DNA from 2 places in the Syntrophomonas erecta subsp. sporosyntropha genome. Region 1 is predicted to be linked to the other one. Evidence: a T-box and tRNA genes for the amino acid it is inferred to sense, from the RefSeq annotation. Region 1 holds a T-box; the other holds one or more tRNA genes.
What was found. The T-box of region 1 lies ahead of pheS (phenylalanine--tRNA ligase subunit alpha). A T-box ahead of a tRNA ligase gene usually reads a tRNA of that ligase, here a tRNA-Phe.

Region 1 (18,947 bases):
AATTTGCGCAAGTTGGGCTTGGTAAGCGATGCAGAAGTAAAAAGGATTTCTAAGCTGATTCCTTATTAGAAAAAATCAATATTGTGATACAGGAGGTCAAAGACGATGCCTAGAATTAAACGTGGTGTCACTTCCCATAAAAGACATAAAAAAATATTAAAAATGGCCAAGGGTTACCGGGGAAGCAAATCTAAACTATATCGGGTTGCCAACGAACAGGTTATGAAATCCGGTCAGTATGCCTATATTCATAGAAAGTTAAAGAAAAGAGAATTCCGCAAGCTATGGATAGCCCGTATTAATGCTGCAGCTCGGGATAATGGCACTACTTATAGTAAAATGATTCACGGTTTGAAAGTAGCTGGAGTTGATATAGACCGTAAGGTTTTAGCTGAACTGGCGATAACTGATCCCGGTGGTTTTACCGAGTTAGCGGAAATAGCCAAGAAAAATTGTTAATAGAACTGTTAATAAAGTATGGCTTAAGCCATACTTTTTGCTTATGGAGTGAGATGATGTGAAGTATATAACCTCCCGGGATAACCAGCTGGTTAAGCATGCGTCCAGTTTAAAACTTAAAAAACATCGCCAGCAGGAAAAGATGTTTTTTATCGAAGGGGATAAGCTTCTGCAAGAAGCCTTACGCGACCAGGATGCCGTTGTAAGAATTTTTATAGATGAAAATGTTTTTCCCGACTTTGCAGGCGATTTACCAGCTGGTATAGAGTGTTGCGTCTTAAAAGCGGGTCTGATTAATTATATAAGTGATACTGATACTCCACCGGGTATGGGGGCAGTAGTTAAAATGCCCTCCTATAACTGGGAGCAATTTTACACTAAAGGGCACCTGCTTTATTTAGATCATCTTTCTGACCCAGGCAATTTAGGAACCATTATAAGGACGGCCTGGGCTTTAGGGGTAGAGGGAATTTTACTAAGCCCAGGTTGTGTGGATCCATTTAGCCCGAAAGTGGTACGGGCTAGTATGGGGGGGATATTTAATATGCCCCTTTATCATGTGGATGAAGGGCAAGTTGACCAGTTGATCGTCGATGGGTTTCGGTTCATTGGTGCTGCCGCTGCAGGTACGGCCACCAGTGTGTATGAAGCAGATCTTACTGGTAAGACGATTATTGCTATTGGTAGTGAGGCCAGAGGGTTAAGTCCCTCTACTATTAGCAGGTTACATAATATGGTTAAAATTCCAATAGAGAAAACCGTAGATTCTTTGAATGCAGGGGTTGCATGTGCTATAATTCTCGCAGAGGCCTGGCAGCAGAAAAGGGCTGTTCCTTGAACGGTTGGGCATGCTATGCTATAATTTTTTTAGTTCGGCCCTACATACCAATGGAAGGGTGGACCAGTCTATGCTAGAACAAGCTGATAGCCTTTGGCAGCTTTTTGAGAATTCCGGTTGCATCATATACTATTTGTTGTATAAGAGAATCATTACGCAATAGACATTAAATGCGATGAACGGGACAAGTATCTAATCTGGGAACTTAAGGGAGGCAGTATCATAGACTGGGAGTACTGCTAGGGAAAGGGTTAGCGAATTCACCCGGGAGCAGGGGATTGAAATCATTTATTGAAAGTAGATCTATCCGGAAGCCGCCGTTACCGGCCCTTAAGTGAGCTAGGCTGTATTTAGGTTTTGGGGTCTGGTTAATGAGGGTGGTACCGCGAATTTGACTTTCGTCCCTTGGGGAGGAAAGTCTTTTTATTTTCTGCTTAGGGAGTGAGTTAAATGCTGGATAAGCTAAAAGAAATTGAACAGAATGCCAGAAAAGCGCTGCATCAAATAAGTGATGTGGATGAATTAAATGACTTTAAAGTTAAGTTATTAGGGCGTAAAGGAGAAATCACCCTGCTGCTCAGGGGGTTAAAAGAATTGTCTGCTGAACAGCGGGCTGAGGTGGGCAAAGTAGCCAACCAGTTAAAAGGAGATTTAGAAAACCTAATTACCTCCCGTGCTGAAGAGATAAAGCAGCGGGAATTGGATCTTAGGTTGGCTAAAGAGGCTATTGACGTTACCCTGCCCGGGCAACCAATCTTAAGTGGGGGTAAACATCCTCTTAGCCTGGTATTGGAAGAAATGATTGATATATTTACCGGTATGGGCTTTGCGGTTGCCGAAGGGCCTGAGGTAGAGACTGATTATTATAATTTTGAAGCCTTGAATATACCAAAGAACCACCCGGCTCGGGATATGCAGGATTCATTCTACATAAGTGAAGAAGTTTTACTGCGTACGCATACTTCGCCGGTGCAGGTAAGAACTATGGAGAAATTAGCTCCCCAGGTTCCCGTAAAAATTATAGTGCCTGGTAGAGTATACCGCAAAGATGATGATGCTACTCATTCGCCTATGTTTAATCAGATCGAAGGACTTTTAATAGATCGCAATGTAACCTTTGCTAATCTGAAGGGAACCTTGATGCTTTTTGCCCAGAGGATTTTTGGGGAAGATGTGCGGGTTCGTTATCGGCCCAGTTTCTTTCCGTTTACTGAACCTAGTGCGGAAATGGATGTTTCCTGTGTAATGTGTAAAGGCAGCGGATGCCGGGTTTGTTCTAATACTGGTTGGTTAGAGGTTTTAGGAGGAGGAATGGTTCATCCGCGTGTCTTAGAACATGGTGGATATAACCCTGAGGAAGTTACCGGATTCGCCTTCGGGATAGGTATTGAGCGTATTACTATGCTTAAATACGGTATAAACGATTTGCGCCTCTTTTTTGGTAATGACAAACGTTTCTTAAAACAGTTTTAACATCCTTTCGGCAGGATGATTCCCCAAAGGATTTTTAGGAGGTAAAAAGATGAGTGTTTCTTTTAACTGGTTAAAGGAATACGTAGATATAGATTGGACGCCAGAGGAGTTAGCCCACCGTTTGACCATGGCGGGAATAGCAATCGAAGGGGTGGCGAAGATCGATGAGGATGTAGTTTTAGAGTTAGATCTTACTCCCAACCGGGGAGATTGTATGGGTCTTTTAAACCTGGCTCGGGAGGTTTCTGCTTTAAATGGAAAGCCTTTAAGGCTGCCGGCCATAAAACTAAAAGAAAACCAGGAAAATATCAAAGACTATATTAATGTAAAGATTGCTGCTCCTGACTTATGTCGTCGTTACGCAGCCCGATTGGTAAAAAATGTACAGATTAAACCGTCACCGGTATGGATGCAGGAAGCACTACTACATGCTGGTATCAGGCCGATTAACAATATAGTCGATATTACTAACTATGTCATGCTAGAGACTAATCAGCCCTTGCATGCTTTTGACTACGATTTGCTGGGGAATGAACCGAGAGAAATTCATGTGCGTACCGCCATGAAAAATGAGACCTTTACCACTCTGGATGGAGTTAAGCGGCAATTAGATGAACAGATGCTGGTGATCACCGACGGAGAGTGTCCAGTAGCACTAGCTGGAGTAATGGGTGGAGAAAACAGCGAAATTAACGATGGAACAGTTAATGTAATGCTGGAATCAGCTAATTTTGAGCCGGTTAGCATTAGAAAAACTTCACGCAAGCTGGGGCTACGCAGTGATTCCTCCATACGATTTGAAAAGGGAGTCGACCCTAATGGAGTAATTTTCGCTATTGATCGGGCCGCCGGCTTAATCCAGGAACTAGGTGGTGGCCAGGTGGTCAAGGGCGTTTTTGATGTTTATCCACAGCCCGGGGAACTTCGTGAGATAGTGCTCCGACCGGACAAGGTTAATACCATACTAGGTACCAGTATTACCACAGCGCAAATAAAGGAGTATATGCTCAGATTAGGTTTCGGGGTAAAAGAGAAGAAAAAACAACTATTGGTGACTGTACCCAGCTATCGTCCCGATATTGAAATAGAAGTCGACCTTATTGAAGAAGTAGCGCGCCTATATGGGTACAATTCTATTCCAGATGATCTGCCTTCCGGTCATACGACCCAGGGTGGGTTTAATAGTTTCCAGAAGTTCCGCCAGCAGGTAAAGGATACGGCTGCAAAAACTATGTATGAGGTAGTCAACTATAGTTTTATTAACCCACAATATTTTGACTGGTTAATGCTGCCGGCAGATAGTCTTTTGCGGAAAGTTGTAAAAATCGCTAATCCCCTTTCCGAAGATTACAGCGTAATGCGTACCTTGCTATTACCGGGATTATTACTAAATATTAGCCGTAATTTAGCTAAAAAGAATGACAGCCTGGCTTTTTTTGAACTTGGTTCGGTGTTCTACCCGACTGCTGCTATGCTGCCGGAGGAAAAATTAAAACTAGGTGTTGTTGTGGCGGGAAGCAGTGAGCATAACTGGCTCAAACGACAGACGAAAATGGATTTCTTTTTCTTAAAAGGGATACTGGAGAATATTTTAAGACAGCTAGGAGTACCGGAATGTGAGTACTTACCTGTTCAAGTATCCGGATATCATCCCGGAAGAACTGCTATGGTCAGATGCCAGGACCAGGAGGTGGGGGTAATAGGGGAAATTCATCCCCGAGTTTTAGACCAGTTTGAAATTAAAACTTCTGTCTGTGCATTTGAGGTGGATATTGAGACCCTTTACCAGATGGCAGGACAAAAAAAGATGCGGGAGAATATTACCCGTTATCCCTCCATTGAAAGGGATATAGCACTAATTCTTCCCGTGCAAATAGTTGCCGCCCAGGTAGATAAGGTAATTCGTTCTATTGATAGTCCTTTGCTACGGGAAGTAACCGTTTTTGACTTATATACTGGTGAACAGGTGCCGGCGGGGAAAAAGAGCATGGCATTTCGCCTGGTTTTCCGGTCGGATGAGCGCACATTAAAAGACCAGGATATTAACCCACTTATGGACAGTATCCTGGAAAACCTGCAGGATAAGGTCCAGGCCAGTTTGCGTTGAGATTAAGGACCCATACCTAACAGAAAAGGTTACCAAACAGGGCATACCGTAAAAAAGGGGGGCTACCCCATATTTTACGCGTATGCCTTTTTTATTAAATCTTTTTAAATCTTATAAAAAAGATCAAATGCCCGAAAAACCTTAATCAGTTGCGCAAAGTGTTATATAATAGAAACATAATTTGTGGGGGAGGTTTGCGCTTGTGGCTATAGCAGATATTAATGAGCAAAACCAGATAGAGATTAGGGTAGACGGGGTAGGAACTTATAATGTTCCTGCTGGAACTACTGCCGGAGCTTTGGCCGCTGTGATTCAGGAAAAAATATCCCAGCCAGTAATGGCCGTAATAATAAAAAACGAATTAATAGACTTATACCATGAGCTGGATCAATCTTGTGATTTGCAGATAGTAGGTATGGATAGTGAACCAGGGCTACAGATATACCGGCGTAGTGCTTCATTTTTACTGATTAAGGCTGCCCAGGATGTTTTCCCGGATCAAGCTTTAGTAATCAGACATTCTTTGTCTAATGGTTTATACTGTGAGTTTGCAGATTGGATTCCCAGTGAGCAGGAAATAAAATTATTGGAACAACGTATGCAGGAATTAGTTGAAAAGGATCTGCCTATCCGGAAAAAGACGGTTGACCGGGAGGAAGCCTGCCGTATCTTTAAACAGCAAGATAGGATAGATAAAGTTAACCTGTTAAAGTTCAGGTGTACAGAACAAAAACAAGAAGATATTTATGAACTAGATGGTTTCCACGAATATTTTTATGGGTATATGTTGCCACGTACCAGCATGACACCCATATTTCGTCTTCTACCTTACCCGCCGGGATTTATTATGCAAACCCCGGAAAAGGAAGCCCCAGAGACTTTAAGGCCCTATATTGCTCAACCTAAGCTGGCCAATGTTTTCCATGAAGCCAAAGAATGGTCTGATATGCTGGCTGTACCACATGTGGCTTCACTTAACCAGAGCATTATCCTAGGGGAGGTTAATGATATTATTCGGGTCAATGAGGCCCTGCATGAGAAAAAAATAGCCTTTATTGCCGATCAGATTTGTAAAAATCCCCAGGTAAGGCTGGTGTTAATTTCCGGGCCTTCTTCATCGGGTAAGACTACTTTTGCGCAACGTTTGCTTATCCAACTCAGGGTGAATGGGCGTAAACCGGTATCAATATCCCTGGATAACTATTTTATAGACCGGGATAAGACTCCCCTGGATGATAAGGGAGAATACGACTTCGAGGCTTTGGAAGCTCTAAAGCTAGATCTTTTTAACGAGCATTTACAGCGCTTGATAAATGGTGAGAAAGTAGAAATACCTATATATAATTTTAAGAAGGGTACTACTGAACCCCAGGGAATGCTTGTACGGGTGCCGGCCGGGGAACCTATCATTATTGAGGGGATTCACGGACTTAATGACCGGCTAACCTGGTTAATTCCGCCGGAACAAAAGTTCAAGATATATATTAGTGCTTTAACTCAGCTTAATATTGATAGTACTAACCGGATACCTACTACTGATTGCAGGTTAATTCGCCGGATGGTACGCGATGCCCGGACCAGGGGTTATGGTGCTTTATCTACTATCAAACGTTGGCCATCAGTTCGGGCCGGGGAAGAAAAAAATATTTTTCCCTTCCAGGAGCAAGCCGATGTTATGTTTAATTCCTCACTAGTTTACGAGTTATCGATTTTAAAGGGATTTGTTCAGCCCTTGCTGGAAGAAATCGGACCGGAAAATCCCGAATATATGGAGGCTCAGAGATTACTCTCTTTCCTAAGCTATTTCCGTACTGCTCCAGTAGAACAGGTTCCCCCAAATTCGATTTTACGTGAATTTGTAGGTGGAAGTTGGTTTAAAAACTAAAACTAAAAAACAATATAAACTTTAAGAACCAGGAATATAATTCCTGGTTCTTTTTTGGTACGCCCGGCATAGGCGCAGTCTAACGGTTGGAAGTTCCTAGCCCGGGTTGATAGTGCCAAGTACATAGCCAAGGGCAAGGGTATCCACCGCGAGGTGGAATCACCCTACGGGTACAGGCTGAAGGAAGCCGGAGGTAAACTTTGGCCGCCGTATACCGAACGGTACCTACGGTGCGGGAGGCCGGTCGTTCAAATAATGGATGGCCTCCTACCCGATTGTTCCGATGGGAAACAAAAAAGATCCTTCTGTCCTACCAAAAAACAGGTAATTGGGAGAACCCAAGGCAATAAAACGAAATGGCCCCCTTTTTAGCAGGCATTGGAAAAGGGTTCAAGGTCATGCTAAACTCAAATTAAATGGAACAGGTATTGAGGAGAGTGTTTTATGAAAGGGAAAATTATGGTTGTGGATGATGAAGAATCTCTGGTAAGACTCATTACTTACAACCTGAATAAAGAAGGGTATAGCACAGTTTGGGCCTATGATGGCAATGAGGCCTGGAAAAAAATAAAAGAAGAAAATCCCGATTTAATTATATTAGATCTCATGTTACCTGGTAAGGATGGTTTGGAGATTTGCCGGGAACTCCGATCGGAAAACAATCAAATCCCGATTATTATGTTAACCGCCAAAGACGATGAGATTGATAAGGTAGTAGGGCTGGAACTGGGAGCAGATGACTATGTTACTAAACCATTTAGCGTAAGAGAGCTGCTAGCTCGAATCAAGGCGGTTTTACGCCGGTTACCGGAGATAAAATTACCGGATCTGAAAGAGGAAGCAGTTCATCAAGGTCGGTTTACTATTTACCCGCAGCGATATGAAATATTTAAAGATAACCAATTGCTGGAATTAACCTTGAAGGAATACGAATTATTTGACATTTTGTTGCGCAACCAGGGGAAGGTGCTAAAACGTGATTATTTGCTGGAAGTGCTGTGGGATTATGCTGATAGCGTGAACACCAGGGTTTTAGATGTGCATATAAGTAAACTCAGGGATAAGATTGAGGATGATACTAAAAATCCCCATTATATAAAGACTGTTAGAGGACTAGGTTATAAGTTTGAGAATGACTATAATGCGTAGCTCGTTTCGCTGGCGCTTGACCGGGACTTTCCTGATTTTAATAGCTACAGTTTTAGTGGTAACTGGCATCATCCTGTCGCTGTGGTTTAAAAACTACTACCTGGACCAGATACGGTCCAACCTGGCTTATGAGGCAGTACTGGTAGCTGACATGACCAGGTTTAATCAGGGTCAAGCCAATGCCGGGTTTTTACAGGAAATAACTGATAAGGCTGCCCTTCATACCGATAGCAGGATAACCATTGTAGATAGCCAGGGAAAGGTACTGGCAGACTCGCAATTTGATCCGTCTAATATGGGATTTCACCACACCAGACCGGAGATACACCAAGCTTTACAAGGTAAACAAGGGGCAGATATTCGTCGTAGCGATACAGCCGACATCCGCATGTTATATGTTGCGGTTCCTTTTGATAATGGTTATGTTAAAGGGGCAGTGAGGCTGGCCAAACCTATTCAGCAAGTAGAGGCACTATATAAAAATGTTCTGATCATTCTTTTAATGGCCATATTCATAACCGGATTAGTAGCATGTATCATCAGTATAGCAGTAGCAGAGCGTTTTTCCCGACCTTTGCAGGAAGTAACTGAAGCGGTAGGGGATATGGCCCGGGGTAATTTTAAATGCCGGGTTTCCTACCAGCATGATGATGAGTTAGGGGTGCTGGCAGAAGCAGTGAATAATATGGCCGGTTATTTGGATGACAATATAAAAGAAATGGCAGAGGTTAATAACCGCTTGGAAATCCTGCTTACTAATACTATAAACGGTATTCTCATGGTCGGTTCTGATAGCCGGGTTACCTATGCTAATCCTATGGCTTTAGAACTCCTTAATGCTGATGGCAATTATGCGGGCAAAAAACATGTCGAATTTATCGGCAACTACCATCTGATAGAGTTAATAGATCGGGTAAAAGCTAGATGCCGACCTATTCGCCAGGAGGTTATACTGCAGCATCTAAATACAGAGCGGGTAGTTGAAGTTAATGCTGTTCCTATTCTTAACCGTGAAAAAGACATCCTGGAAGGGGTACTGGTGGTACTTAACGATATAACCGAAATAAAAAAACTGGAACGGATACGCAAAGACTTTGTGGCTAATGTTTCCCACGAGTTAAAAACTCCTGTAGCTACTATTAGTGGATTTGCCGAAACCTTAACGGAAGAAAGCCGGGGATCAAATACTAATGTTCAGGAGTTTTCTAAGATCATATATGATGAAGCACAGCGCCTCAATCGGATTATCAATCGACTGTTAGAGCTTTCCCGCCTGGAATCGGAAAAGCCATTTCTCAATTTAAAGCCGGTGGATCTGAAACACCTAATATTAGCCAACATTGACCTGGTAAAGCAGCAAAATAAAAGTGAACAGCTTTATATAACTACCGAATTACCTGTTCAGGAGGTAATTATCGAAACAGATAGCGATTTAATTATTCAGGTATTGGCAAACCTGCTGGACAATGCTATAAAATACACGCCGGAACCGAAATATATAACAATACGCTTACAGGAAGAACCTGATCAAGTAATAATTAGTGTCGAAGATAATGGGGAAGGAATTCCTGAAGCAGAGGCAAGCCGGATATTTGAAAGGTTTTACCGGCTGGATAAGGCTCGTTCCCGAAAGACGGGTGGGACTGGTCTGGGGTTGGCTATTGTTAAACATCTGGTGGACAATCTCAGCGGGCAGGTCGGGGTTGACAGCCCACCAGGGGGAGGGTCCCGGTTTTTCTTTACTATTCCCCGAAATCTTAAAAAGTAGTGGCTTATACAGATATTTTACATTTCTAAAACAAAATCTTTAAACCGCGTAACTGGTAGCTTAACACACAGATGTTATCTTCTTATTAACAAATAATAAATGTTAAGGAGGAAGAACAATTGTTTACATGGAAAAAAAGAAGGGGAGCGGCCAGTTACTTTTTGATAGGTCTGTTAATGGCGGCGATAGTAGTAATAGGTGGATGCGGCCAGGCAAATAGCGATGATCAAAGGCAAGCCGGTACCCAGCTTTCTGGTACTCTCAATATTGCCGGATCGACCTCAGTTCAACCTTTCAGTGAAGTGCTGGCAGAAGAGTTTATGAGCAGGCATTCCGGTGTTCAGGTTAACGTTCAGGGCGGGGGATCCACCCAGGGAATAACGGCGGCTGTTTCCGGTGCGGCCGATATCGGGGCTGCTTCCCGGGAACTGAAAGATGAAGAGATTGCCCAGGGGGTTATCGGTTATGCCATAGCTTTAGATGGAATAGGAGTGGTGGTAAATCCAGCTAATAAAGTGGAAGGGTTAACTGCTGAGCAAGTAAAGAATATTTACCTGGGTAATATTAAAAACTGGAAGGATGTCGGTGGGAAAGATGCTCCTATTACAGTAGTCACCCGTGAAGAGTCATCTGGTACCCGGGATGCTTTTTTAAATATTATTATGGGAAAGGAAAATATTATTAATTCGGCCATTGTGCAAAATTCTACTGGTGCAGTTAGGACGACTGTTTCGGGAGATAGGAATGCTATTGGATATATATCTTTGGCGACTGTAACTGATGAAGTTAAATTGTTAAATATTGATGGGGTAGCTGCCAGTATAGAAAATGTTAAGAATGGTAGTTATAAACTTCAAAGGCCTTTTAACTATGTCACCAAAGGCGAAGCTGATAGTCTTGCCAAAGCTTTCATCGATTTCGTTCTTAGTGATGAAGGGCAGAAAATTATAGAGGAAGAAGGGGCTTTCAGCATTAAATAACCGGGCTATACTTACCGGGAGCTGGTATATTGGCTAAGCGGTTTTATAGTCGCAAGACCAACAAATTGTTGGTTAGGCATAGTAGAGGTAAAAACTGCTGTCTGACCTGGTTATAATAAACTCGTAGACTTAAAATCCACCTAATGGTGGATTTTTTGGCGTTTTTGTAAAGATAGTATTTCCCTTAAACCGCTAGGGCGGCCGGAAATATTCCCTGCCTGAATTTTTATTAACTGTGTGGTAATTTGTGCAGGAGAAAAGGGCGGGGGAGCGTTAAATCCGGCTATTAAAATTTTACAATATTTTAATACTTAGCAGAGAAAAACTTAAAACTACCTAACCAGGTATTTAACATACTAATGCTATTGTAAGGTTAACAAATGCAATAGGAGTCGGTGATGAATAGTGAAATTGTATGCAGGTGAAGTCATGAAAATGAAAAAAAGTGAGGCGGTGGTGGGATGCTGGCAAAAGCAGAAGGCTGGAACCCCCCCCAGACGGGTGAAGTTCTGGTGGAAAAGCTGCTTATGCTGAGTGCGGCGGTTTCTGTATTAGCCATTATCCTTATAACACTATTTATTTTTGCCAAGGGTGTTCCAGTTATAGAAAAAGTAGGTTTTAAAGAGTTCTTATTTAATTTTAACTGGAATCCTACTAATGGATCGTTTGGTATAGGCAGCATGCTGGTGGGATCATTACTAGTTACTTTATCAGCCCTGATATGGTCTGCTCCTTTAGGGTTAATGGTAGCTGTCTTTATGGCAGAAATAGCACCAAATAAGATAGGAAGAGTCCTGGGACAACTGGTTGAGCTTCTGGCTGGTATTCCTTCCGTTGTATACGGATTCTTTGGATTAATAATTATTGTTCCCTTTATTCGCGAGAAACTGGGGGGGAATGGTATGAGTATACTGGCAGGAGCTATAGTACTGGGGATAATGGTTCTTCCTACTATAATCAGCATAACCCGGGATGCTATTTTGGCTGTACCTGGTGAATTCAAAGATGGTTCTCTGGCCTTAGGAGCTACCCATTATCAAACTATTTGGCATGTTATGTTGCCCGCAGCCCGTTCGGGAATAATCACCGCGGTAGTTCTGGGCATAGGCCGGGCCATAGGGGAAACTATGGCTGTAGTCATGGTTACTGGTAATGCCGCTATAATACCTGACAGTATTTTATCGCCTACCCGAACTATGACCAGTAATATTGTTTTAGAAATGGGTTATGCGGTAGGTGATCACCAGGCCGCACTTTTTGCCACCGGAGCAGTTTTGTTTGTTTTCATAGTGATTCTTAATCTTATGGTTAACTTATCGGTGAAAGCGGGGAGTAAATGGGAGCACTAATTAACAAGGAAAAATTAATGACTTTACTATTATGGTTATCGGCAGTAATCATAGTAGGGATATTGGCCACCATCATTGGATACATCGTCATCAAAGGTATAGCTTTTATAAATCTTGATTTTATACTACAAGCTCCATCCCGGGCTGGGAAAGAAGGCGGTATTTCCACCACAATTATAGGTACCCTGTATTTGACTATGTTATCTTTATTTATCGCTATACCACTGGGGGTGGGTACCGCCATTTATTTAGAGGAATATGCCCGTCGTAACAATCGATTTGCTCAACTGGTAAATCTTACGGCAGAGACCCTGGCTGGTATTCCTTCTATAATATTTGGTCTGTTTGGATTTGTCTTTTTTGTTATATTTCTTAACCTGGGTTGGTCAATATTATCGGGTAGTTTAACTTTGTCCATAATGATTTTGCCTACTATAATCCGTACTGCTCAAGAGGCTATAATAACAGTTCCTCATGAACTCCGGGAAAACAGTCTGGCACTAGGGGCTAGTAAGTGGCAAACGGTTAGAAAAATAGTGGTACCAGCTGCTATGCCAGGTATTATAACCGGAGTTATTCTTTCCATTGGCCGGGCAGTTGGAGAAACCGCGGCCCTGGTTTTAACTGCCGGAAGTTCATTGGGGATGCCAGTATACTTAAGTGATCCCGCCCGTACCATGTCGGTACACCTATATGTTCTGGCCATGGAAGGTTTATCTATGGAAAGAGCCTTTGCTACCGCTTTCTTAATAGTTGTATTTATTATGGTTATAAACTACCTGGCTAATTTAAGCCTGCGCCGCTTATCACACTAGATAAGGATGTCGCAGCCTTTGGTGTAATTATCTGGGATAGCCGGATGGGAAAGGGTTGGCTAAGATCATTAGGTTTTAGGATGTTATATGTAAGAGAAAAGTAATGAAAGGGAATGCATATGGAAGATAGAATTAAGGTGCGCAGTAAGGATATAGAAGTTTATTATCGGCAGTTTCAGGCTTTATATGGCGTTAACATGGATATCAGGGAACATATGGTTACGGCCTTAATAGGTCCTTCTGGGTGTGGAAAGTCGACTTTTTTAAGAACCTTAAACCGTTTAAATGAATTAATCGAAGGAACTACTATCAAGGGACAGGTGTATATTGACGCTCAGCCTATTTATGAGCGTGATGTGGATGTAGTGGCCCTGCGTAAAAAGGTAGGGATGGTATTTCAAAAACCTTCGGTTTTTCCTATGTCGATCTACGATAATGTGGCTTACGGTCCTAAAATTCATGGGATTAAAAGCGGTAGTAAATTAGATGAGATAGTGGAAAAGAGTTTGCAAGCTGCTAACTTGTGGAATGAAGTAGGTGATCGTCTGTACTCATCTGCGGCCCGTTTATCGGGAGGACAGCAGCAAAGATTAGTTATTGCCAGGGTACTGGCCGTAGAACCGCAGGTTATCCTTATGGATGAACCAGCATCAGCCCTCGATCCTATTTCTACGGCCCGACTGGAGGAATTAATTACTGAACTTAAAAAGGCATATACGATAGTGATTGTTACCCATAACCTGCAGCAGGCAGCCCGGGTATCAGATTATACCGGCTTTTTCCTAAATGGGCACTTAATAGAATTTAACCGCACCGATGAAATGTTTGTGAATCCGCGGGATAAGCGAACCGAGGATTATATCACCGGGCGGTTTGGTTAAGGAGGGGTAAAGATGGTTGGTGAAGGATTAAAACCGGAGTTGGATAATCTTAAAGAGGAAATATTAAAGATGGGCCGTTTCCTGGAGGATCAGATATATAATGCTGTTAAAGCATTGGTAAGAAAAGATGCCCAATTAGCTCAAAAGGTGATTAATAATGATGAGATAATTGACCAAATGGAACTTGATATCGAGAAAAAATCCCTAGGAATTTTAGCACTTAAACAACCTATGGCCAGCGATCTCAGGCTGGTCGGAACTTCATTACGTATTATTATTGACCTGGAAAGAATGGCCGATCATGCTGAGAATATAGCCCGGGTAGCCATCGATTTGCATACCCAGACCTATATTAAACCATTAATAGATATACCCCGGATGGCCAAACTGGCCCAAAAAATGATTGAAAGTGCTTTGAATGCATTTATTGATGAGGATATCAGTATGGCTATGGAAATAATTCCACTGGAAATCGAAATGGATGCTTTACATGATCAGGTTTTCCGGGAATTATTATCCTATATGATGCAGGATCCTCGTACTATACCTCAGGCCACTGCTTTGCTATTGGTGGGAGGACACCTGGAACGCATCGGTGATCATGCTACTAATCTTGCCGAAATGGTTATTTATATAGCTAGGGGGACCCGTATTGACCTTAATGAGATGGCCCGTAACCAGGAATAGTGATTTTTTAAGCCCCTCTTAAAAAACATGGCCCGTTTTGATATCGGGCCATGTTTTTTGTTAAGTTAATTTTCCTCCCCTAAGGCGTAAAGTGTTTAGTTTGAAGTGGTTATAATTATTGCTGTATACCTATAAATTAACTAATTTATAGTAAATTTAGACCTAAAAATGGTCCGTTTTCGTGTTTTTCTAGTAACGGGGGCCGGGTTTGTCGAGGAGGAAATGAAGGAAATACCGGGTTTTTATAGAAATAATTCATCAACGCTTTATAAGGGGGCATTCTGGTTGGAAGATAAAAAGAGTAACATTAACAAGGTTACAGTACAGATTTTCGGTGAAGAATATGTAGTAAAGGGTCCTGAAAATCCTGATTACATTGAAATGCTGGCTTCCTACGTAGATAGGCGTATGTTTATGATTCACCAGCGAAACCCTAATCTTTCCACTAGTAAGGTGGCAGTATTAACTGCCCTTAACCTGGCTGACGAACTTAATAAGCTACAGGAGGACTATGATGATCTGGTTAAAGCACTAGAAGAAGAAAGAAAAAATAGGATGGGATAAAATGACCAATCGAGAAGTAGCTCGCATACTAGATCGGATTGCGGACATTTTACAGATCAAGGAAGAAAACCCCTTTAAAGTACGGGCTTATAAGAAAGCTGCCCGATCAGTATACCATCTTGATGAAGATTTACACCGCTATTATGAACGGGATCGTATCGGAGATATCCCCGGGGTTGGTAAGGCGATTAAAGCTCAAATTGAGGAAATGCTTGAAAAGGGTAGCTGTGAATATTATGAGGGCTTGTTGTTAGAAGTTCCGGAAGGGGTTCTGGATATGCTTAGAATCCCCGGTCTGGGTCATAAATCTGTTAAGACTATTTACGATAACCTGGGTATAGACAGTCTGGATGAACTGTTAAAAGCTACTGAGGAGAAAAAGATCCGCAGTCTGCCTGGCCTGGGAGCTAAAACGGAATATAACATTAAAAAAGGAATGGAGCTCTTAACCCGCAGCGAGGGAAAGGTTACCTTAGGATTAGCTCTTCCCTTGGCGGAAAGTTTACTTTCCTTTCTGCGCGAATCGAAAGCAGTGCAGCAGATCAATATTGTAGGTAGTATACGCCGGGGGAAATCTTTGGTTAGTGATATTGATATACTAGTTGCCAGTAATGATTTTAATGCGGTATTTGACCAGGTCCGAAATTGCCGTGATGTCAAAAAAATACTGAAGCAAGGGAAAGACTACATATCTGGTCAGCTTAGTTTTGGGGTGGTGTTTGAGGTTATCCTGGTACCTCCGAAAGCCTATTACCCTGCCCTGGTTTGGACCACTGGTTCTAAAGAGTTTCGTTTAAAAGCTTTTAAGGATAGTAATCCGGACCAGATCATAGGGGCGGCCAGCGAAGAAGAGGTTTTCAGCAGACTGGGGTTAAATTATATTCCCCCAGAAATTAGGGAAGACAATGGATTAGTGGAACTGGGCAGAAGTGGACAGTTATCACGCCTTTTAACGCAAAACGATCTTAAAGGTGACTTACATATACATTCTGACTGGAGTGATGGAGCGGCCAAAATCCAGGATACCGTTATTGCAGCACAAACTATGGGTTACCATTATGTAGCGATAACCGATCACTCCAAAACATTATCTATAAGCGGTGGTTTAAATGAGGAGCATCTTAAAGCTCAGGGACAGGTTATTGATGCTATTAATAATAACCTGAAAGGGGACTTTTATGTTTTTAAGGGGATCGAAGTGGATATTCTAAAAGATGGACGTTTAGATTTTGAGGATCCCATTCTTAAAGACCTGGATGTGGTCATCGCCTCTATTCATAGTCATTTTAACCTGGATAAAGATAAACAGACGGAAAGGATTCTCAAGGCTATTACAAATGGCAACGTGGATATTATTGGACACCTTACCGGAAGGTTGTTAAATAGACGAAGCGGTTATGAGGTCTACCTGGATCCAATTCTGGAGGCAGCTGCTCAAAACCACGTAGCCCTGGAGATAAATTCCCATCCCGATCGTCTTGATATTGATGCCGAAGTAGCCCGTAAAGCTAAACAATACGGGGTAGAAATAGCTATAAACAGTGATGCTCATCATAAAGATGACATGAAGTTAGTTCGCTATGGAATTATGAATGCTCGCCGGGGATGGCTGGAAGCAGAGGATGTTATTAATACCTGGGACAGGCAGCGCTTAATAGATTTTCTTAAAGAATAAAGCGGTAGGAAGTAGTAGAAAAATAAGGCCAGTACCTCTTAGATGGAGGGATGACCGTGTTAGAGTTTATTGTGCGGGCTGCAGTCATGTATATTATGGCTTTATTGATGATCCGCCTGCTGGGGAAAAGGGCCCTGGGAGAACTGGGACCATTTGATTTTGTAGTAATGACCGGAGTAGGTCATACCGTAGTTTCGGTAGCTTTGGACAAGAGCATTCCTTATTATGAGGGGGTTATTATCCTGGCTACTCTGGCTATACTGGAATACTTTATGGGCTATCTGGCTTTGAAAAATCAGGGATTATCTAATCTTATTGTTGGTAAGCCGGTGGTATTAATTGAAGATGGTCGCATAATCAAGGATAACCTGGCCCGGGAAAAGTTTAATATCGACGATTTGATGCAGGAGTTGCGTAAGCAGGGAGTTAGGGATATTGATGAGGTGGAACGGGGCATACTGGAAGCCTGTGGAGGGTTTAGTGTTATTTTAAAGGAACAAGATGAGCCGGTAACCCGTGGGGATTTAGGGATTAAAGAAGTAATACGTAATGGCACTCTTACTTTTGTCCCGGTTACCCGCCGGGAAATTTTTGAGTTGCAAAAACAGTCCCCCAGTCAGGGGGAGCCAGATGTTTGTTTGCCTCAATCACTTAAGGTGATAGAGAATCAATTGGGGGAAATTCTTAACCGTCTAAGGCGTCTGGAAGAGAAGTAACTAAAAAGGGAAAACCGTTCCCTGCTCCCTTCTAGTTTATTTAATTTGGGAGGATAGATATGAAAATAAAGGAGATTTATGATCTTGCTGTGGATTTAGGGAAACGTTATGATGTCAGGGGAGATTATCTTAACCAGCTTTTACAGCAGGAATGGAATAAATACGAAAAAACCACCGGGGAAGACCGGGAATATTACGACCGGGAGTTGCTTAAAAACCCTTTTAGTGATACGCGAGTATTAGTTGGAGGGAATGAGGATATCAATACCATTTTGTGTGGTATTGATATGGAAACCCCAGAAATTTTACTGGCCGACCGTCTTCGAGAAAAGGGTCAGGAAATTGATATGGTTTTAGCTCACCACCCAGAGGGGAAAGCTTATGCAGCTCTTTATGATGTAATGAAAGTTCAGGCCGATATGATGGAACAGGCTGGTGTACCTATTAATATTGCGGAGGGAATCATGTCTTCACGTATTTCGGAAGTGGAAAGGATGATTCTTCCTTATAATCACCAGCGGGCTGTTGATGCGGCACGTTTACTGAATATTCCTTTTATGTGTGTCCATTCACCGGCTGATAATCTGGTCAACCGATTTCTACAAAACTGGTTTGATAATAACCTGTACTCTACGCTGGAGGATGTAGTTAATTTGCTACATAGCTTACCTGAATATGACGCGGCCCGGCGTATGAAAGCTGGTCCGCAGATTATCGTTGGTGAAAAGAACCGTCGGGCGGGACGGATTTTTATTAAAATGACGGGTGGTACTTCAGGTGCATTAAAGACTTATGAGAATCTGGCTGCGGCAGGCATTGGAACAGTTATTTGTATGCATATGCCGGAGAAACATCGTCAGGCAGCTAAGGATAACCATATAAATGTAATTATTGCCGGACATATGGCAAGTGATTCACTGGGTATGAACCTGCTTTTAGACGAATTGGAGGTCCGTGGGGTAAAGATTATCCCCTGTTCAGGGCTTATTCGAGTAAAGAGAACCAGGGAAGAAAGGGCTGCCTATATGTAAGGAATATAGTATATACTTTAATGGTTAACGGGAGCTTTAAAATATTAATCAGGTTAGGGTAGTACCTAGATGTGTTAAAGAATTCTAGTAGCGAGTAGGTAATAGGGGAACCGGAGGACGGGAGTTGTCTCGTCCTTTAGTTTTTCAATACAGGAGGTTATAGTTATTATGGAATTACTGGCTCCGGCCGGTGACTGGCAGGCGTTCCAGGCCGCCTTGGAAAACGGGGCAGATGCAGTGTATATGGGGGGAAAACAATTTAGCGCCCGTCAGAATGCGCCTAATTTTAGTGATGATGACCTTAAGAGAGCAGTTGAGTTGGCCCATTTAAAGGATCGAAAGGTTTATGTGACCGTTAACACCTTAATCGGTGATAGCGAGTTTACTAAAGCCTTGGATTATATATGGTTTTTATATACTGTGGGTATAGATGGGGTTATTATTCAGGATCTGGGTCTTATGAATGCTACCCGCTCAGTATTACCCCAGTTTAGGGTTCATGCCAGTACGCAAATGACTATTCATAATGTAGATGGGGTTAAACATCTGGCCCGGCAGGGTATTAAACGA
Region 2 (13,897 bases), 940 kb from region 1:
CCGATATACATCTCGCTTATGCACTTCTGTTTCCCAATTCTAGGATGGTGTTATTTACATGTTCATATATGGTACGTTTGCCAATAGCTTTGCAGGCTATGTTATTGCTAATGGTGATAAAATTCTGCAGCTTAGCTGGGAACATTGTCTTTTAGTAATAGTAGCAGTTTTTATTGCAGTTGCTATAGGGATAGTATTGGGCCTATTAATAAGCTACTATAAATTTTTGGCCCGGATCGTCCTTTATGTGTGCCAGGTTATAATGACTATTCCTAGCCTGGCCTTATTTGGATTACTTTTGCCTTTCTTTGGTATAGGTTTTAAAACGGGTGTTTTAACCCTTATCCTCTATTGCCTCCTACCAGTAGTAAGAAATACTCATACCGGTATTGTCGAAATTGATCCAGCCATAATAGAAGCCGCCCATGGAATGGGTATGAACGAATTGAATATTATACGCCGCATCAAGTTGCCATTAGCTTGGCCAATTATTATGGCCGGCATAAGAACTGCAGTGGTTATGATAGTGGGAATCGCAGCTATTGCCTCAGTGGTAGGAGCTGGGGGCCTGGGAGAGTTTATATTCCGGGGCATTTCTCAATGGAATATAAATGCTGTCCTGGTAGGAGCAGTTTGCGTTTCCCTTTTAGCAGTTGTATTAGATCAATTATTAAAATGGGTAGAAACTAGATCGCAAATCTAGGGAAGGAGGTATTAATAATGATACGTCTGCAAGGAGTTACTAAAAAGTACAAAAACCAGGATATACCGGCAGTAAGTAACTTAGATCTGCATATTACCCGGGGCGAAACTTGTGTTTTAGTAGGTTCTTCCGGATGTGGGAAGACCACTACTATGAAAATGATTAACCGTCTGGTCAATCCAACCCATGGATCTATTTACATTAATGGACAGGATAACCAGCAGATAGATCCGGTGAAGTTGCGTCAAAATATTGGTTATGTTATCCAGGAAATTGGTCTATTTCCCCACATGACTATCGCTGATAATGTAGCAACAGTTCCTCGGGAAAAGAAATGGCCGGAAAGAAAGATTCAAAACCGGGTTGATGACTTGCTCCACCTGGTTGGATTAGATCCGGCTGAATATAGAGATCGCAAACCAGCCAGCCTTAGTGGAGGGCAGAGACAAAGAGTGGGGGTAGCCCGTGCTTTAGCTGCTGATCCTGCTATTCTACTGATGGACGAACCTTTCGGCGCAGTTGACCCCATAACTCGGACCCATCTGCAAAACCAGTTTTTAAAACTACAGGAAAAATTAAAGAAAACCGTGGTTTTTGTAACTCATGACATAGATGAGGCCATTAAGATGGGAGATACTATTGCGGTTATGCGGGCTGGTCATTTAGTTCAGCACGACAGTCCGGATAAAATATTAAGTGAACCGAAAGATGATTTTGTCTCCGCTTTAATTGGTGGTAATCGTACTATAAAGCGTCTGAACCTGATTAAAATCCGGGAAGTAATAAAAAATCAGCCGGTTCACCCCCTAAAGGTAAATAGTTCAATGGATACTGCTAAAGATATTCTGATTAGAGCACAATTCCCGGCTGTGCCTGTAGTAGATGATGGTGGTAGATTAGTAGGTATAGTTACAAAAAATATCCTGGCCGGTTTAAAAAAGCGGGCTAGAGTTGCAGATGTTATGGAACCAGGTGGGTGTGTAATAGATGCAGAGGCTACATTGGGTGATGCCCTGGCGACTATGCTTAATTACGGGGAACGCTATGTGATAATTGTCGATGACAACTACTCCCCCTGTGGGCTGATAACTTTCTCCTGTTTACTGGAGTTGATGAAAGACGATGCGGCTTAAAAGAATAATCAGCGATTGGGGACCGGTGGTACTTTTCACAGTTATGGGTATTTTTACTACCATATATTTTGTTAATCACCCGGGAGGGGGAATGGCAGCTCGTATCATTACGTATGATCAGATTTTCTTACTGACCAAACAGCATATTGTCATGGTATTAGTCTCTTCTATAGCTGCTATAGTGACCGCAGTTCCTTTAGGAATCATGCTAACCAGACCAAAATTCCAGGGCATAGGTGCCGTTATTGAAAATGTGGTTAATGTTGGTCAAACAGTTCCCAGTATAGCAATTCTAGCCTTATTCTTCGCCATTTTAGGTCTGGGATTTAATACGGCCGTTTTTGCTCTATGGCTTTATTCTTTACTGCCGATTTTGCGGAATACTTATGCGGGAATTAAAGGTGTTCCACGGGGAGTTGTGGAAGCTGCCCGGGGGATGGGGATGCCTTCTGTCCGTAGACTGACCCGGATTGAGTTACCCCTGGCTGCACCTGTTATTTTAGCAGGGGTTAGAACTGCGGTAGTAGTCAATGTGGGTACTGCTGCCTTAGCTACTTATGTAGGAGCAGGAGGATATGGGGATTTAATTGTCACAGGAATCATGGTACAAAGGCTGCCGCTTCTTTTAACTGGTTGTATTCTAAGTGCGCTTTTAGCCATAATATGCGATCATATTCTGGCCATATTGGAAAAACGGACTGCCGAATACTAATAAATATAGGGAGGGATTTATTTTGCTAAATAATAAGTTCATAAAGATATTTACTATAACTGTTTTGCTTAGTATTATGTCAGTGTTTGTCATGGGCTGCGGCGGAGGTCAGACTATTGATCAAAAGGGGGATGCCCAGGCTATTGATAAGTGGGTGTTAGCTACCAACCACGAATTTTCTGTACGTCCGGATGGATATCCCGAGCTTAAAAAAGTATATGATTTCAAGTTTGACGATGTGCAAGTTATGGATCTGGGGGTAACCTATGGTGCATTACAAAATGATAAAGTGCCAGTTGCTCTGGGATTTGCTACTGATGGTCGCATTGCTGCTTTTGGTCTTGTAAATCTAAAAGACGATAAATCTTTCTTCCCGGTTTATAATCCTGCTCCTGTAATCAGACAGGAAGTGCTGGAAAGCCATCCCGAACTAAAAGAGATCTTAGCTCCGATAAGTAAAAAACTGGATACAGCCACTATGACTGATTTAAACAAGCAAGTTGATGTTGATGATAAGAAACCGGAAGCAGTAGCCCGGGAATGGCTTCTTAAAGAAGGGCTTATTGAGGAAAAGAACCCTCCGGCTGATAAAGGTACCATTAGGGTAGGATCGAAAGAGTTTACCGAACAGCTCCTATTAGGTGCAATTACTATTAAAGTGCTGGAAAATGAAGGTTTTAAGGTGGAAGACCATACCGGCCTGAATGGTAGTCTAGTAGTGAGAACGGCTCTGGAAGAAAATGAAATAGACCTTTATTGGGAGTATACCGGTACAGCCTGGCTAACCTATATGGGCAATGAGGAGGCTATTACCGATCCAGAGGAATGTTACCAAAAGGTTAAACAAGCCGATGCCAAAAAGGGCCTGGTATGGCTGGATTATGCACCATTTGATAACACTTATACCTTAATGATGCGTAAAACAGATGCCGAGGCATACAATATTGAGACCCTCAGTGATCTGGCGGAGGTCATAAAGGCTAACAAATAAATATCTTGTAAATTATCCCTAAACTACCATGATATGATTTTTAAAAAGATTTCGCTTATTTATACAACGTTAATGGGCATCTAACAAATTACGGCTCCAATAGAGAAAGCATAACTCTTTTAATGCTTCACACTGACAGGGTGTTTTTTTACTGCCTGCCCATGCTGTTTTACCTATTAATACTTGCCTTGCCAAAACAGTAGATAGGGATTTTTAAAGCGGAATCAAAAAAATTTTTAAGGGAATAAAGGGGCCGAGCTGTACAAGCCAGCCCCTTTTTTATATGAAGGGAGAATATATTTGTGAGTGCAATATCGGGGATTTATGGGCCTAGTACCTGCAAACTCCATGCCCAGATGGTTGAAAAACTTAAACATCGGGGAAGGGGGAGTTTTTACTGGCAAAACAGCAGGGGCCAGGTGAGCCTGGCCGGTAATACTTCTGCTCATAGCGGTCTATTTCTGGATCAGAATACGGCTTTGGCTCTGGATGGGCAGATTCTAAGTGATGAAACTGACGACTATCTTGATCCCATTGATATCGCGAAACAGTTTAACCTTAAAGAAGAAGCTTTTATACCCGACCTGCGCGGTTCTTTTGCCTTGCTGTTAGCTGGTGATGATAATGCATTTCTGGCGGCCCGGGATGACTATGGTATCAAACCTTTGTATTGGGGTCGTTATGGTGATTCACTCTGCTTTGCTTCGGAGGCTAAAGCCTTAAGTGGTCTGTGCCATGATATTGAACCATTTCCTCCAGGATACTGTTATAGCTCAGGAAAACTTTATCGCTTCCGGCAATCCCGCAGACATTCTTCACTAAATGTTAAAGATTTAGATTGCCAGGTAATTACAGGTGAAATCAGGGCGATCCTGGAAAATGCTGTAGTACCGGGATGCCATGCTGGGTCCCAGATAGGGGTTTTTCTTAGCGGTGGACTAGATAGCAGTATTTTAGCGGCTTTATCATGTAAACATAGTGCGGAAGTACACACTTTTACGGTAGGGATTGACCAGGGACAGGACCAGTTTTATGCCCGGGAAGTAGCCAGGTACCTCGGCACCAACCATCATGAATATATTGCGGACATTGAGGAAATATATGAAATTCTACCTACGGTAATCTATCATCTGGAATCTTTTGATGTATCCCTGGTACGCAGTGCGGTAGCCAATTATCTGGCTTCCCGGCAGGCAGCTGAGTCAGGAATTCAATTTATTCTAATGGGGGAAGGTGCTGATGAACTCTTTGGCGGCTATGATTATTTGAAACGTAAAGGGCAGAGTGAGCAGGCTGCCGAGCTTAATAAACTTCTGGCAGAAGCCCACAGCATGAGCCTGCAAAGGGTAGATCGGATGACGGCTGCCTATGGACTGGATGTGGGCTTACCTTTCATGGATTTCCGACTTATAGATCTGGCCGGTAAAATTCCTATTAAATATAAAATAAAAGGGGGAGATATTGAAAAGTGGATACTGCGTTCTGCTTTTCGTGATGATTTGCCCGAGGATATTGTCTGGCGTCCTAAAGTGGAGTTTAGTCATGGTTCAGGTTCTGCTGATGTTCTCAGTACAAGTATAGCCACCAAAATAGGTGATAACGAGTTTACCGAGCAAAGGATAGTCAGTGAGGAGTTAATACTGAATTCCAAAGAGGAATTATATTACTATCAAATTTTTCATCACTATTTTCCTGAACAAGAACTAGCCGAGGTTACTGGTCGCTGGCAGCCGGTTTAATCCCTAAATAATATAATCTACCGGAGCCCCCGGAAAAAGTTTGTCCAGCTCAGCAGAGAAAAAATTCTTCATTATCTGGAGTTTTTCATTAGTATAAACATATTTACCATAGCCAAACTGACCGTATTTAAACCTGCGGTCAGTTCCTTCGTCCATGGGGAGATTTGTCTCAGGAAATACCTGTATAATATTAGTGCGTGCCCGGCTGGTAAAACGATGGGAAATGATTTCAAAGTGAAAGTCTAAATCGCAGGAGTAATGGATTTCCTGGCGTAATTTAGTTAAAAGTTCTAAATAATCCTCCTCCCAGCCAGGATCTAATATTATGGGTGCGATAATTACTCCTCCGGGGTATCCATGCTGAATCACCTGAGATAAGGCGTCTAAACGTTGGGATAAGTTCGGAGTTCGGTGTTCATAACGGCTAATTACCGAGGGAGTATTAATACTAAAGCGGATACGGGTATGACCCTGGTGATCTAAATTAAGCAGGCTATCAATATAAGGGAACTTAGTCACAAAACGAAGTTTCCCATATTCCTGGGCGGCAAAAAAATCAATGGCCCGGGCCAGTGAACCACTGTAAGGCTCTACTGCTATTGGATCAGAAGTTGCCGCAGCTTCGAATAGGGTTATATCCGGTTTACGGTTATCGATGTATTTTTGTGCCTGTAATAAAATTTCATCTACATTTACATATATACGGGTATAAGGTTTTTTACCCAGCTGGGTATTAAGATAGCAGTATTCACAAATACCTTGGCAGCCGGTAACCAAAGGCAACTGGTAATGGGCAGATGGTTTACAGGTTGCAAAGTCCAGGGTTTTGCGTACCCCTACCACTAGAGTGCTTTTACCCTGAAAAAAAGCTTCCCGGGGGTTTTTACCTGGGATACCAGTCACCCGGTTGTGTGACTGTAAAAAACTCACTTCAATTCCTTGGCCTTTAAATTGTTTATGCATTTGCCTACCGATAGGATATTCTAAAGCCTCTCTTTCAAAAAAAACCCGCTTAATCCTATTAATACTGGTAATCACCATTATTATCACTCTCTTTCCGACACTGGCTAACTGTCTTATTATGGTTGGCTGGTAGTTATAATCTCTGGTCAACAATATTATTATCTTGCCCGGTCCATAAATAAATAGATAAAAAATTTGCAGTGACTTATTGACAAAATAGGAATAGGTGCCTATTATATAAATATACCCCTAGGGGGTATGGGCAATGAAATTGGGGAGGTAAGGCAAATGGCGATCACCAGAAGAGCATTTATTCAAAGAGCAGCGGCTTCCGGTGTAGCAGCAGCTACAGTATTGAGTGGCACCAGTAAAGCTATGGCAGGAATGGCAACGACTGTAGAATATGCTACTGTAATAGATTTGACCAGATGTGATGGGTGCCCGGATCGGGATACACCTCGTTGTGTATCAGCTTGCCGGACCAAAAACCAGGCACGGTTTCCGGAACCGGAAAAGCCTATTTTGGACTACTGGCCGCAAAAGAAACATGAAGATTGGTCAGATAAGAAAGGGGTTACTAACCGGCTTACACCCTATAACTGGACTTATGTTCAGCACCTGGAGGTAGAACATAAGGGGCAAAAAATAAAAATACACGTTCCCCGGCGGTGCATGCACTGTGATAATGCTCCCTGCTCAGGTCTATGTCCTTTTGGTGTCAATAATCAAACTCCGGAGGGAGCCGTGGTTATTGATACGGAGGCCTGTTTTGGCGGGGCCAAGTGCCGGGATGTATGTCCCTGGGAGATTCCCCAGCGCCAGGCGGGGGTAGGTTTGTACCGGGAAGTTGCCCCTAAATATGCTGGGGGCGGGGTTATGTATAAGTGTGATATGTGTATTGATCTAATCAGGGAAGGGAAGCCGCCGGCTTGTACTAAAGCATGTCCTAACCAGGCTATCCATTTTGGTCCCAAAGAAGAAATGCGCAGTTATGCTGGTGAGTGGGCTAAAAAGAACCAGGGTTATATTTACGGAGATAAAGAAAATGGAGGAACCTCTACTTTCTATCTCTCCAAAGTGCCTTTTGAAGCAATAGATGAAGCCATTCGGGAACAAGAAGTAGATGGTAAACCTGGTCGGCCAGCTATGCCGGTAGGAGTAGAAAATCCGTTGGATGAACCAGGTAATCTGGCAAAAGCCTTTGTTATTGCCCCGGTAGCGGGCTTGATGGCAGCAGGTTTAAGTGTTTACCGGACTATGAAGGGGGAGGAAGCTGATGAAAATACTAAGGCATAACCGGGTCATACGGTTTATCCATTGGGTAACAGCTTTGTCCATATTTACGTTGATCTTTACGGGATTTGGGCAGATGCCCGTCTACAGGCGTTATAATGTTGATAAGATAGCTGGTTTAGAATGGTCCAGTGACTTTTTAATTACGGTAAACATTCACTATATAGCAGCCATTATTTTGGTTTTTGTAAGTTTTTATTTTTTGGCCTATCTGATTGGCTCCCGGAGTACTGATATCCTGCCAAGGAGGGGAGATTTTAAGGAATCTATTCAGATTTTTGCGTCTATGGTAGGCTTAGCCGAGGAACCGGAAAATGATAAATACCTAGCTGAACAAAGACTAGCTTTTGCAGTTACAGCCGGATCAGTTGCGATTCTTATTATTACCGGTTTGATTAAAGTTTATAAAAATTTACCCGGGGTGAATTTATCAGCCCAGGCAGCCTTTTGGACCGCCCAAATACACAATATATTTACCGTTATCCTTTTAATATCTATTATTATACACCTGCTGGCCTTTCTCATTAAAGATAATCGCCCCCTGGTGGCCAGCATGTTTACCGGGAAAATTGATAAGGAATATGTAGCTCGAAGACACAGTAAATGGCTGGCCCGTTTAGAGAAGATTAATTAGTAAAAATAAATGGTAGCAGGGGGAAGATCGATAATATTAAAGTAGGTATTTAAACACTAAACTTGGTCAGCTGTTTCCCCTGTCTGGTATTAATTCAAGTCAGCTGTCAAAAACTATTCCCGGGCTTATATTTTATAATATGGATTCATGATGGGCTGACATGGTTGCTAAGGGGTGAATTAGGCGGTCTATGGTGAGCTACCCGTTTTCCCCGGTAGATAAAAAAGAATCTTTATGAACCTAACTAAGGGCCTATGATGGAATATGATATTTTTATTAAAACATGTTTTGAAAGCCGGTAAACCTTTGCTAATATAATGTGGTAATAGATCTTAAACCAAATTATCATCCACTCTATAATATGAAGGGTGGCATCCCTGGATAAATTTTCTGAGTAAATTCAAAGTTATAAAATCGGTAGGATATTAAGGTTTTTGAACCGAGGTCCGGTAAACTGAAAAATGGGGATACTAATAGAGAATAGCGGGGATAAGTAGGGAGGCAAGTTGAATTTTCTCCCCAAAGCACTGGATTAATTTCGCTGAATTTTGGGCGAAGGAATATATCTATTACAATTAAGGAGATGTTATCCATGAAATATGATCTATATGACCTGGCTATCCTGGGTTGCGGGCCAGCAGGACTTTCGGCAGCTATTAACGCTAATATCAGGAACAAAAAGGTAGTAGTAATCGGTGCTGAAATATGCAGTCCTCCTTTACATAAAGCACAAAAGATTGATAATTACCTGGGATTCCCCGGAATTGCCGGGGAGGAACTTTTGGACCGGTTCATGCACCATGCTAAAAGCATGGACCTGGAAATAACCTCCACCAAGGCGGAGATGATTAACCAGGATGATGAAGGTATTTATAATATTCTGTGTGATAATGAAATCATCCGTACTCGTACCATCATTATAGCTACTGGGATACCTTATAAACCTACCCTGCCCCAGGAGGAAGAATTCTTAGGGAAAGGCTTAGGTTACTGTGCTACCTGTGATGGGCCTATTTACCGGGATAGGGATGTGTTGATTATTGCCTATAGTGATGAGGGTGAACATGAAGCTAACTTCATGGCCGAGATCTGTAAGCAGGTATATTACCTGCCTCTCTATGAAAAGGAATTCGCTCTTGATCCCCGCATTACAGTTATTGATGGAAAACCTTCTCATGTGGTGGGAGAAGATTTTGTTGATGGACTAGAACTTAAGGATGGCCGGGTTATTGAAGTTGAGGGAATATTTATCCTGGGAGGAGAAACGGCTCCTGATCGATTGATACCTGGCTTAGAACTGGATAAAAACCATATCAAGGTGAACCGTGCTCAGGAAACGAATCTACCGGGCGTCTATGCTGCGGGAGACTGTACTGGAGCCCCATATCAGGTAGCCAAGTCGGTTGGAGAAGGGCAGGTAGCAGGATTAAACGCTGCCCGCTATGCCTCACAGATGAGAGATGCCAGGCAGCGTTAATACAGCACTGGTATGGTGCCAAGGCAGTGTTAACACTGCGCTCCAGGAGTAGGGATAACTTTTTTAAGGGGCATCTAAAGGGTACGGTAAGGGGAAATTTCATTAAACCCTTGTTTTAGCCTTAATTAAAATACACAGGTATTTTAATTAAGGCTGTTCATCTTTTTCGGTTGATTTTGGCTGCCGTTTAGGGGGACCGATGACTCCAAATTCATAGAAAAAATCATCAGTGGCTCCAAATAGTGCATTAGCAAAGCTGCCTTTTGTTTTTCCTTTGGCCATGGCTGTTATCGGGTCTTCTTCAATGGGACGGCCTATCCGATTATTTAAAGGCATAAACTGCACCTCCTTGTGAGTAGTATTTCTTGTCTAGGGGATAATTATTTGTTGAAATCTGTTCAAAATTAGTGTATTATAAATAAGCGCTCCGGTACTGTTAGTACTCGCAGTAAAAACCTTTAAGAAAGGTTGACTAATAAAGAACCGGATGCTATAATAAACATCGTTGCGGAGCCGTGGTGTAGCGGTTAACATGCCGGCCTGTCACGCCGGAGATCGTGGGTTCAAATCCCATCGGCTTCGCCATTAAGCCTCGGTAGCTCAGTCGGTAGAGCAGAGGACTGAAAATCCTCGTGTCGGTGGTTCGATTCCGCCCCGAGGCACCATTAACTAACTTAAGCGGAAGTGGCTCAGTGGTAGAGCATCGCCTTGCCAAGGCGAGGGTCGCGAGTTCGAATCTCGTCTTCCGCTCCATGTAAATACAGCGTTACTAGGGTAACGCTTTTATTTTGCTCTTAAGATCACTTTTGAATAGTTGCAATAAAAGGGCAAAGTTGATATAATTGAACCTGCGCTGAGCGCAATTGGGCGGGTGGCGAAGTGGCTAACGCTGTGGTCTGCAAAATCACCATTCACCGGTTCGAATCCGGTCCCGCCCTCCATACTAAGTAAACTAAGCCCTTTTAATAAGGGCTTTTATGATCTTTTAAGGATTTTATCACTGGTGTCAATTAAATTGTCTTAATTGCAAATCCTATCTTGCAAAATGCCTTTTACCGTGATAAACTATATTCTGCGCAAAGCAATTATGCCCGGGTGGCGGAATAGGCAGACGCACGGGACTTAAAATCCCGCGAAGGTTAAACTTCGTGCCGGTTCGACCCCGGCCTCGGGCACCATCTAAGAATTAAAAATTCTCAGGTTTTCACTATGAATAACCTGGGAATTTTTTTGTTTCTGCGGACATTTACGATTAACATCGTAAGCGCTTTTCACACTTAAAACACAGTCGCGAATCCCATGCGGTAGTAATATTATTTGGTTAGTGTAATAATTTTTGGTATCTACTTTCAGTAACGATAAAATACGCCCTACTGTTTATGGCACGATATTAAGAGACTATAAACAGTCCAGATCTGCCAGGTATTCTTGCCACGGATCAGGCAGCTACATAACTGCGTACGGTTCTAAAATCATGCCCGGTATCTTTGGCGATACTATGAGGAGCTTCCTAGTTCTATGTCAAAATATGCTAAAATTGTCTTAGGATTAGATGACGCTCATGACTATTAATTTCAAGAATATTATAGACCATGACATAAAGACAAAAGACATATATAGACAGGAGTATGAGCTGCCATTAGTTTACCAAACTTAGTAAAGATAAAAATTTGGCAGTCAATATGTTTAGTCAAATCTTCAAGGTCTTGAAATGACATTTCGGATATCGTGAAAATTGTAGACATAATTGCAATTATACGGTGTTATGGAATTATTCTGCCTGGGATTATGGGGGGAGCATGTGGAATTATTTAATAACGTAACAAAAATCGTAAAAGATGATTTAGAACGGGTACTTACGCCGGGAAGCCGTATTTCTATTGCGGCCGCCTGTTTTTCTATTTATGCCTACAGGGAGTTGAAGCGTCAGTTAAATAATATTGATTCTTTACGTTTTATTTTTACCTCGCCCACATTTGTCACTGAAAAGTTTCCTAAGGAAAAACGTGAATTTTATATTCCGCGATTACATAGGGAAAGAAGCCTTTATGGTACTAAATTTGAGGTAAAGTTAAGGAATGAACTGACGCAAAAAGCAATTGCCCGGGAATGTGCAGATTGGATTCGTAAGAAGGTTATCTTTAAATCAAACGCCACCCAGGATAGCATGGGGGGATTCCTTAATATTCAAACAACTGATCAACAGTTAACCTATATGCCTTTAAACGGATTCACAACCGTTGATATTGGTTGCGAATGCGGCAATAATATCCATGATATGGTAAATAAATTTGAGGCTCCATTTAGTAGTGAATATTTTCGCCTGTTCGATAGCATATGGAATGATGAGGATCGACTTCAGGATGTTACGGATGAAGTCGTCGAATATATATCTGCTGTTTATCAGGAAAATCCTGCTGAACTTATTTATTTTATGACACTCAACAATATTTTTAGCGAGTTTCTTGAGGATATTTCCGAAGATGTCCTACCTAATGAAGCAACCGGTTTCCAAACGAGTTTAATCTGGAACAAACTATATTGACTGTAAGGCGTATGTTTAACCAGATCTATGAAACCCTGGAACTCATTGAAGACTTTCGGTCTGATACCAATGTTGCCGTGCAAGATGTAAACGATTTTGGTGACCTTGATCTAGATGATCAGAACATGGATATTTTTAATGTAGGTAAAAAATTCACGATTGATTTATGTGATATGGACTACCTTTCATGGCAGCGTGATTTGTCCGCTGATCTGGAAGTTCTTGAATTACTAATTCTGATGATCGAAGATATTACGCCAGAATACGATTATAAGCTAAATAAGCTTTTAAATGTTATAGAAAATAAAATTACCAATCCTATTAACCCTGAAAATAAAAAAGCTCTTATATTTACAGCCTTCTCTGATACAGCAGAGTATTTATATAAAAATGTGAGTGCGTTTGTAAAAGCTAAATTTGGCTTAAACAGCGCTTTAATAACCGGGTCAATTGACGGACGAACGACAATTCCGAAATTCCCAATTGATATGAATACAATTTTGACCTGTTTTTCTCCTCTTTCCAAAGAGAAATCCCTAGTAATGCCCAATAATCATCACAAAATTGATGTCCTGATTGCTACCGACTGTATTTCCGAAGGTCAGAATCTTCAGGACTGCGATTATTGCATTAACTATGGTATTCACTGGAATCCGGTGCGAATTATCCAGCGCTTTGGTCGTATCGACCGCATCGGGAGTAAAAATTCAGTGATACAACTGGTGAACTTCTGGCCTGATTTAGAACTGGATGACTATATAAATCTAAAAAGCCGTGTAGAAGCGAGAATGCGGATTTCTATTATGACATCTACAGGTGATGATGACTATATAAATCATGATGAAAACGGTGATCTGTCCTATCGCCGTCAGCAATTGGAAAAGCTGCAGAATGAAGTGATTGACCTAGAAGAAATGACTACTGGTATCTCTATTATGGATTTGGGCTTAAGTGAATTCCGTATGGACTTGCTGGCATACATAAAGGAACATCCGAACTTGGATCAGACTCCATTTGGTATCCATGCAGTAGTGCGCGGTGAAAAGCCCGGGGTGATTTTTGTATTGAAAAATGTAAACCAAGCAGTCGACACTAAAAATCAAAACCGTCTCCATCCATTTTATATGGTATATATTGGTGATGATGGTGAGGTCGTTTGCAATCATCTGGAGCCTAAGGCCATACTAGATATTATGCGCCGCCTTTCGCGTGGTAAAAATACACCTGATATGGATGCTTGTCATATCTTTAATCATGCTACTAATGATGGCAAAAAAATGGATCGTGTATCTGGTTTACTCCAAAGTGCCATTTCATCAATAATAACTGTAAAAGAAGGAAGTGATCTGGACAGCTTTTTCGGTGATGGGCAAACGACTTTCCTGACCGGTAACATTTCAGGTCTTGATGATTTTGAACTGATCTGCTTTATGGTGGTGATAAGATGCTGATTTTCCCAAACAAGGCTGTTGTTGGGCGCATCATGCCGAAAGAAGCATTTTATAAACGATTGACACTGAGTCGTGAAGTACGAGAAAAATTCGTATCCGATATCAAACGTATTGTCATGGAGTACAAGCTGGCACCAGACACTTTAAATATTGAAAAAGATGGGGAGATATCCGAAATTCTTGTGCTCTCCATTGAACTGAAAAAACCGGAAATGGACTATCGAATTATAGAGAATATAGCCCGGCAAAATGCACA

Region 2: it has a tRNA-Phe gene. The T-box ahead of pheS (phenylalanine--tRNA ligase subunit alpha) is inferred to sense a tRNA for this amino acid. The anticodon was not compared.

The regions. Positions count from the first base shown of each region.
Region 1 covers NZ_AP042459.1:302,976-321,922, reverse strand. Annotated here, with positions in the region: gene rpmI (50S ribosomal protein L35) at 1-69, shown strand, start outside; gene rplT (50S ribosomal protein L20) at 106-459, shown strand; gene ACZ5Q0_RS01485 (TrmH family RNA methyltransferase) at 518-1,297, shown strand; T-box leader at 1,464-1,706, shown strand; gene pheS (phenylalanine--tRNA ligase subunit alpha) at 1,748-2,770, shown strand; gene pheT (phenylalanine--tRNA ligase subunit beta) at 2,820-4,877, shown strand; gene ACZ5Q0_RS01470 (uridine kinase family protein) at 5,080-6,762, shown strand; gene ACZ5Q0_RS01465 (response regulator transcription factor) at 7,207-7,911, shown strand; gene pnpS (two-component system histidine kinase PnpS) at 7,904-9,679, shown strand; gene ACZ5Q0_RS01455 (phosphate ABC transporter substrate-binding protein) at 9,799-10,659, shown strand; gene pstC (phosphate ABC transporter permease subunit PstC) at 11,121-12,008, shown strand; gene pstA (phosphate ABC transporter permease PstA) at 11,996-12,823, shown strand; gene pstB (phosphate ABC transporter ATP-binding protein PstB) at 12,943-13,704, shown strand; gene phoU (phosphate signaling complex protein PhoU) at 13,717-14,391, shown strand; gene ACZ5Q0_RS01430 (cell division protein ZapA) at 14,677-14,955, shown strand; gene polX (DNA polymerase/3'-5' exonuclease PolX) at 14,957-16,630, shown strand; gene ACZ5Q0_RS01420 (DUF421 domain-containing protein) at 16,687-17,346, shown strand; gene ACZ5Q0_RS01415 (NGG1p interacting factor NIF3) at 17,406-18,377, shown strand; gene ACZ5Q0_RS01410 (U32 family peptidase) at 18,546-18,947, shown strand, end outside.
Region 2 covers NZ_AP042459.1:2,101,860-2,115,756, forward strand. Annotated here, with positions in the region: gene ACZ5Q0_RS10230 (ABC transporter permease) at 59-703, shown strand; gene ACZ5Q0_RS10235 (betaine/proline/choline family ABC transporter ATP-binding protein) at 721-1,836, shown strand; gene ACZ5Q0_RS10240 (ABC transporter permease) at 1,826-2,548, shown strand; gene ACZ5Q0_RS10245 (glycine betaine ABC transporter substrate-binding protein) at 2,571-3,539, shown strand; gene ACZ5Q0_RS10250 (asparagine synthase-related protein) at 3,842-5,278, shown strand; gene splB (spore photoproduct lyase) at 5,282-6,391, opposite strand; gene ACZ5Q0_RS10260 (4Fe-4S dicluster domain-containing protein) at 6,530-7,537, shown strand; gene ACZ5Q0_RS10265 (cytochrome b/b6 domain-containing protein) at 7,518-8,168, shown strand; gene ACZ5Q0_RS10270 (NAD(P)/FAD-dependent oxidoreductase) at 8,761-9,645, shown strand; gene ACZ5Q0_RS10275 (hypothetical protein) at 9,793-9,981, opposite strand; tRNA gene ACZ5Q0_RS10280 (tRNA-Asp) at 10,155-10,230, shown strand; tRNA gene ACZ5Q0_RS10285 (tRNA-Phe) at 10,235-10,310, shown strand; tRNA gene ACZ5Q0_RS10290 (tRNA-Gly) at 10,324-10,398, shown strand; tRNA gene ACZ5Q0_RS10295 (tRNA-Cys) at 10,511-10,586, shown strand; tRNA gene ACZ5Q0_RS10300 (tRNA-Leu) at 10,735-10,823, shown strand; gene ACZ5Q0_RS10305 (phospholipase D-like domain-containing protein) at 11,447-12,190, shown strand; gene ACZ5Q0_RS10310 (C-terminal helicase domain-containing protein) at 12,202-13,641, shown strand; gene ACZ5Q0_RS10315 (DUF4391 domain-containing protein) at 13,635-13,897, shown strand, end outside.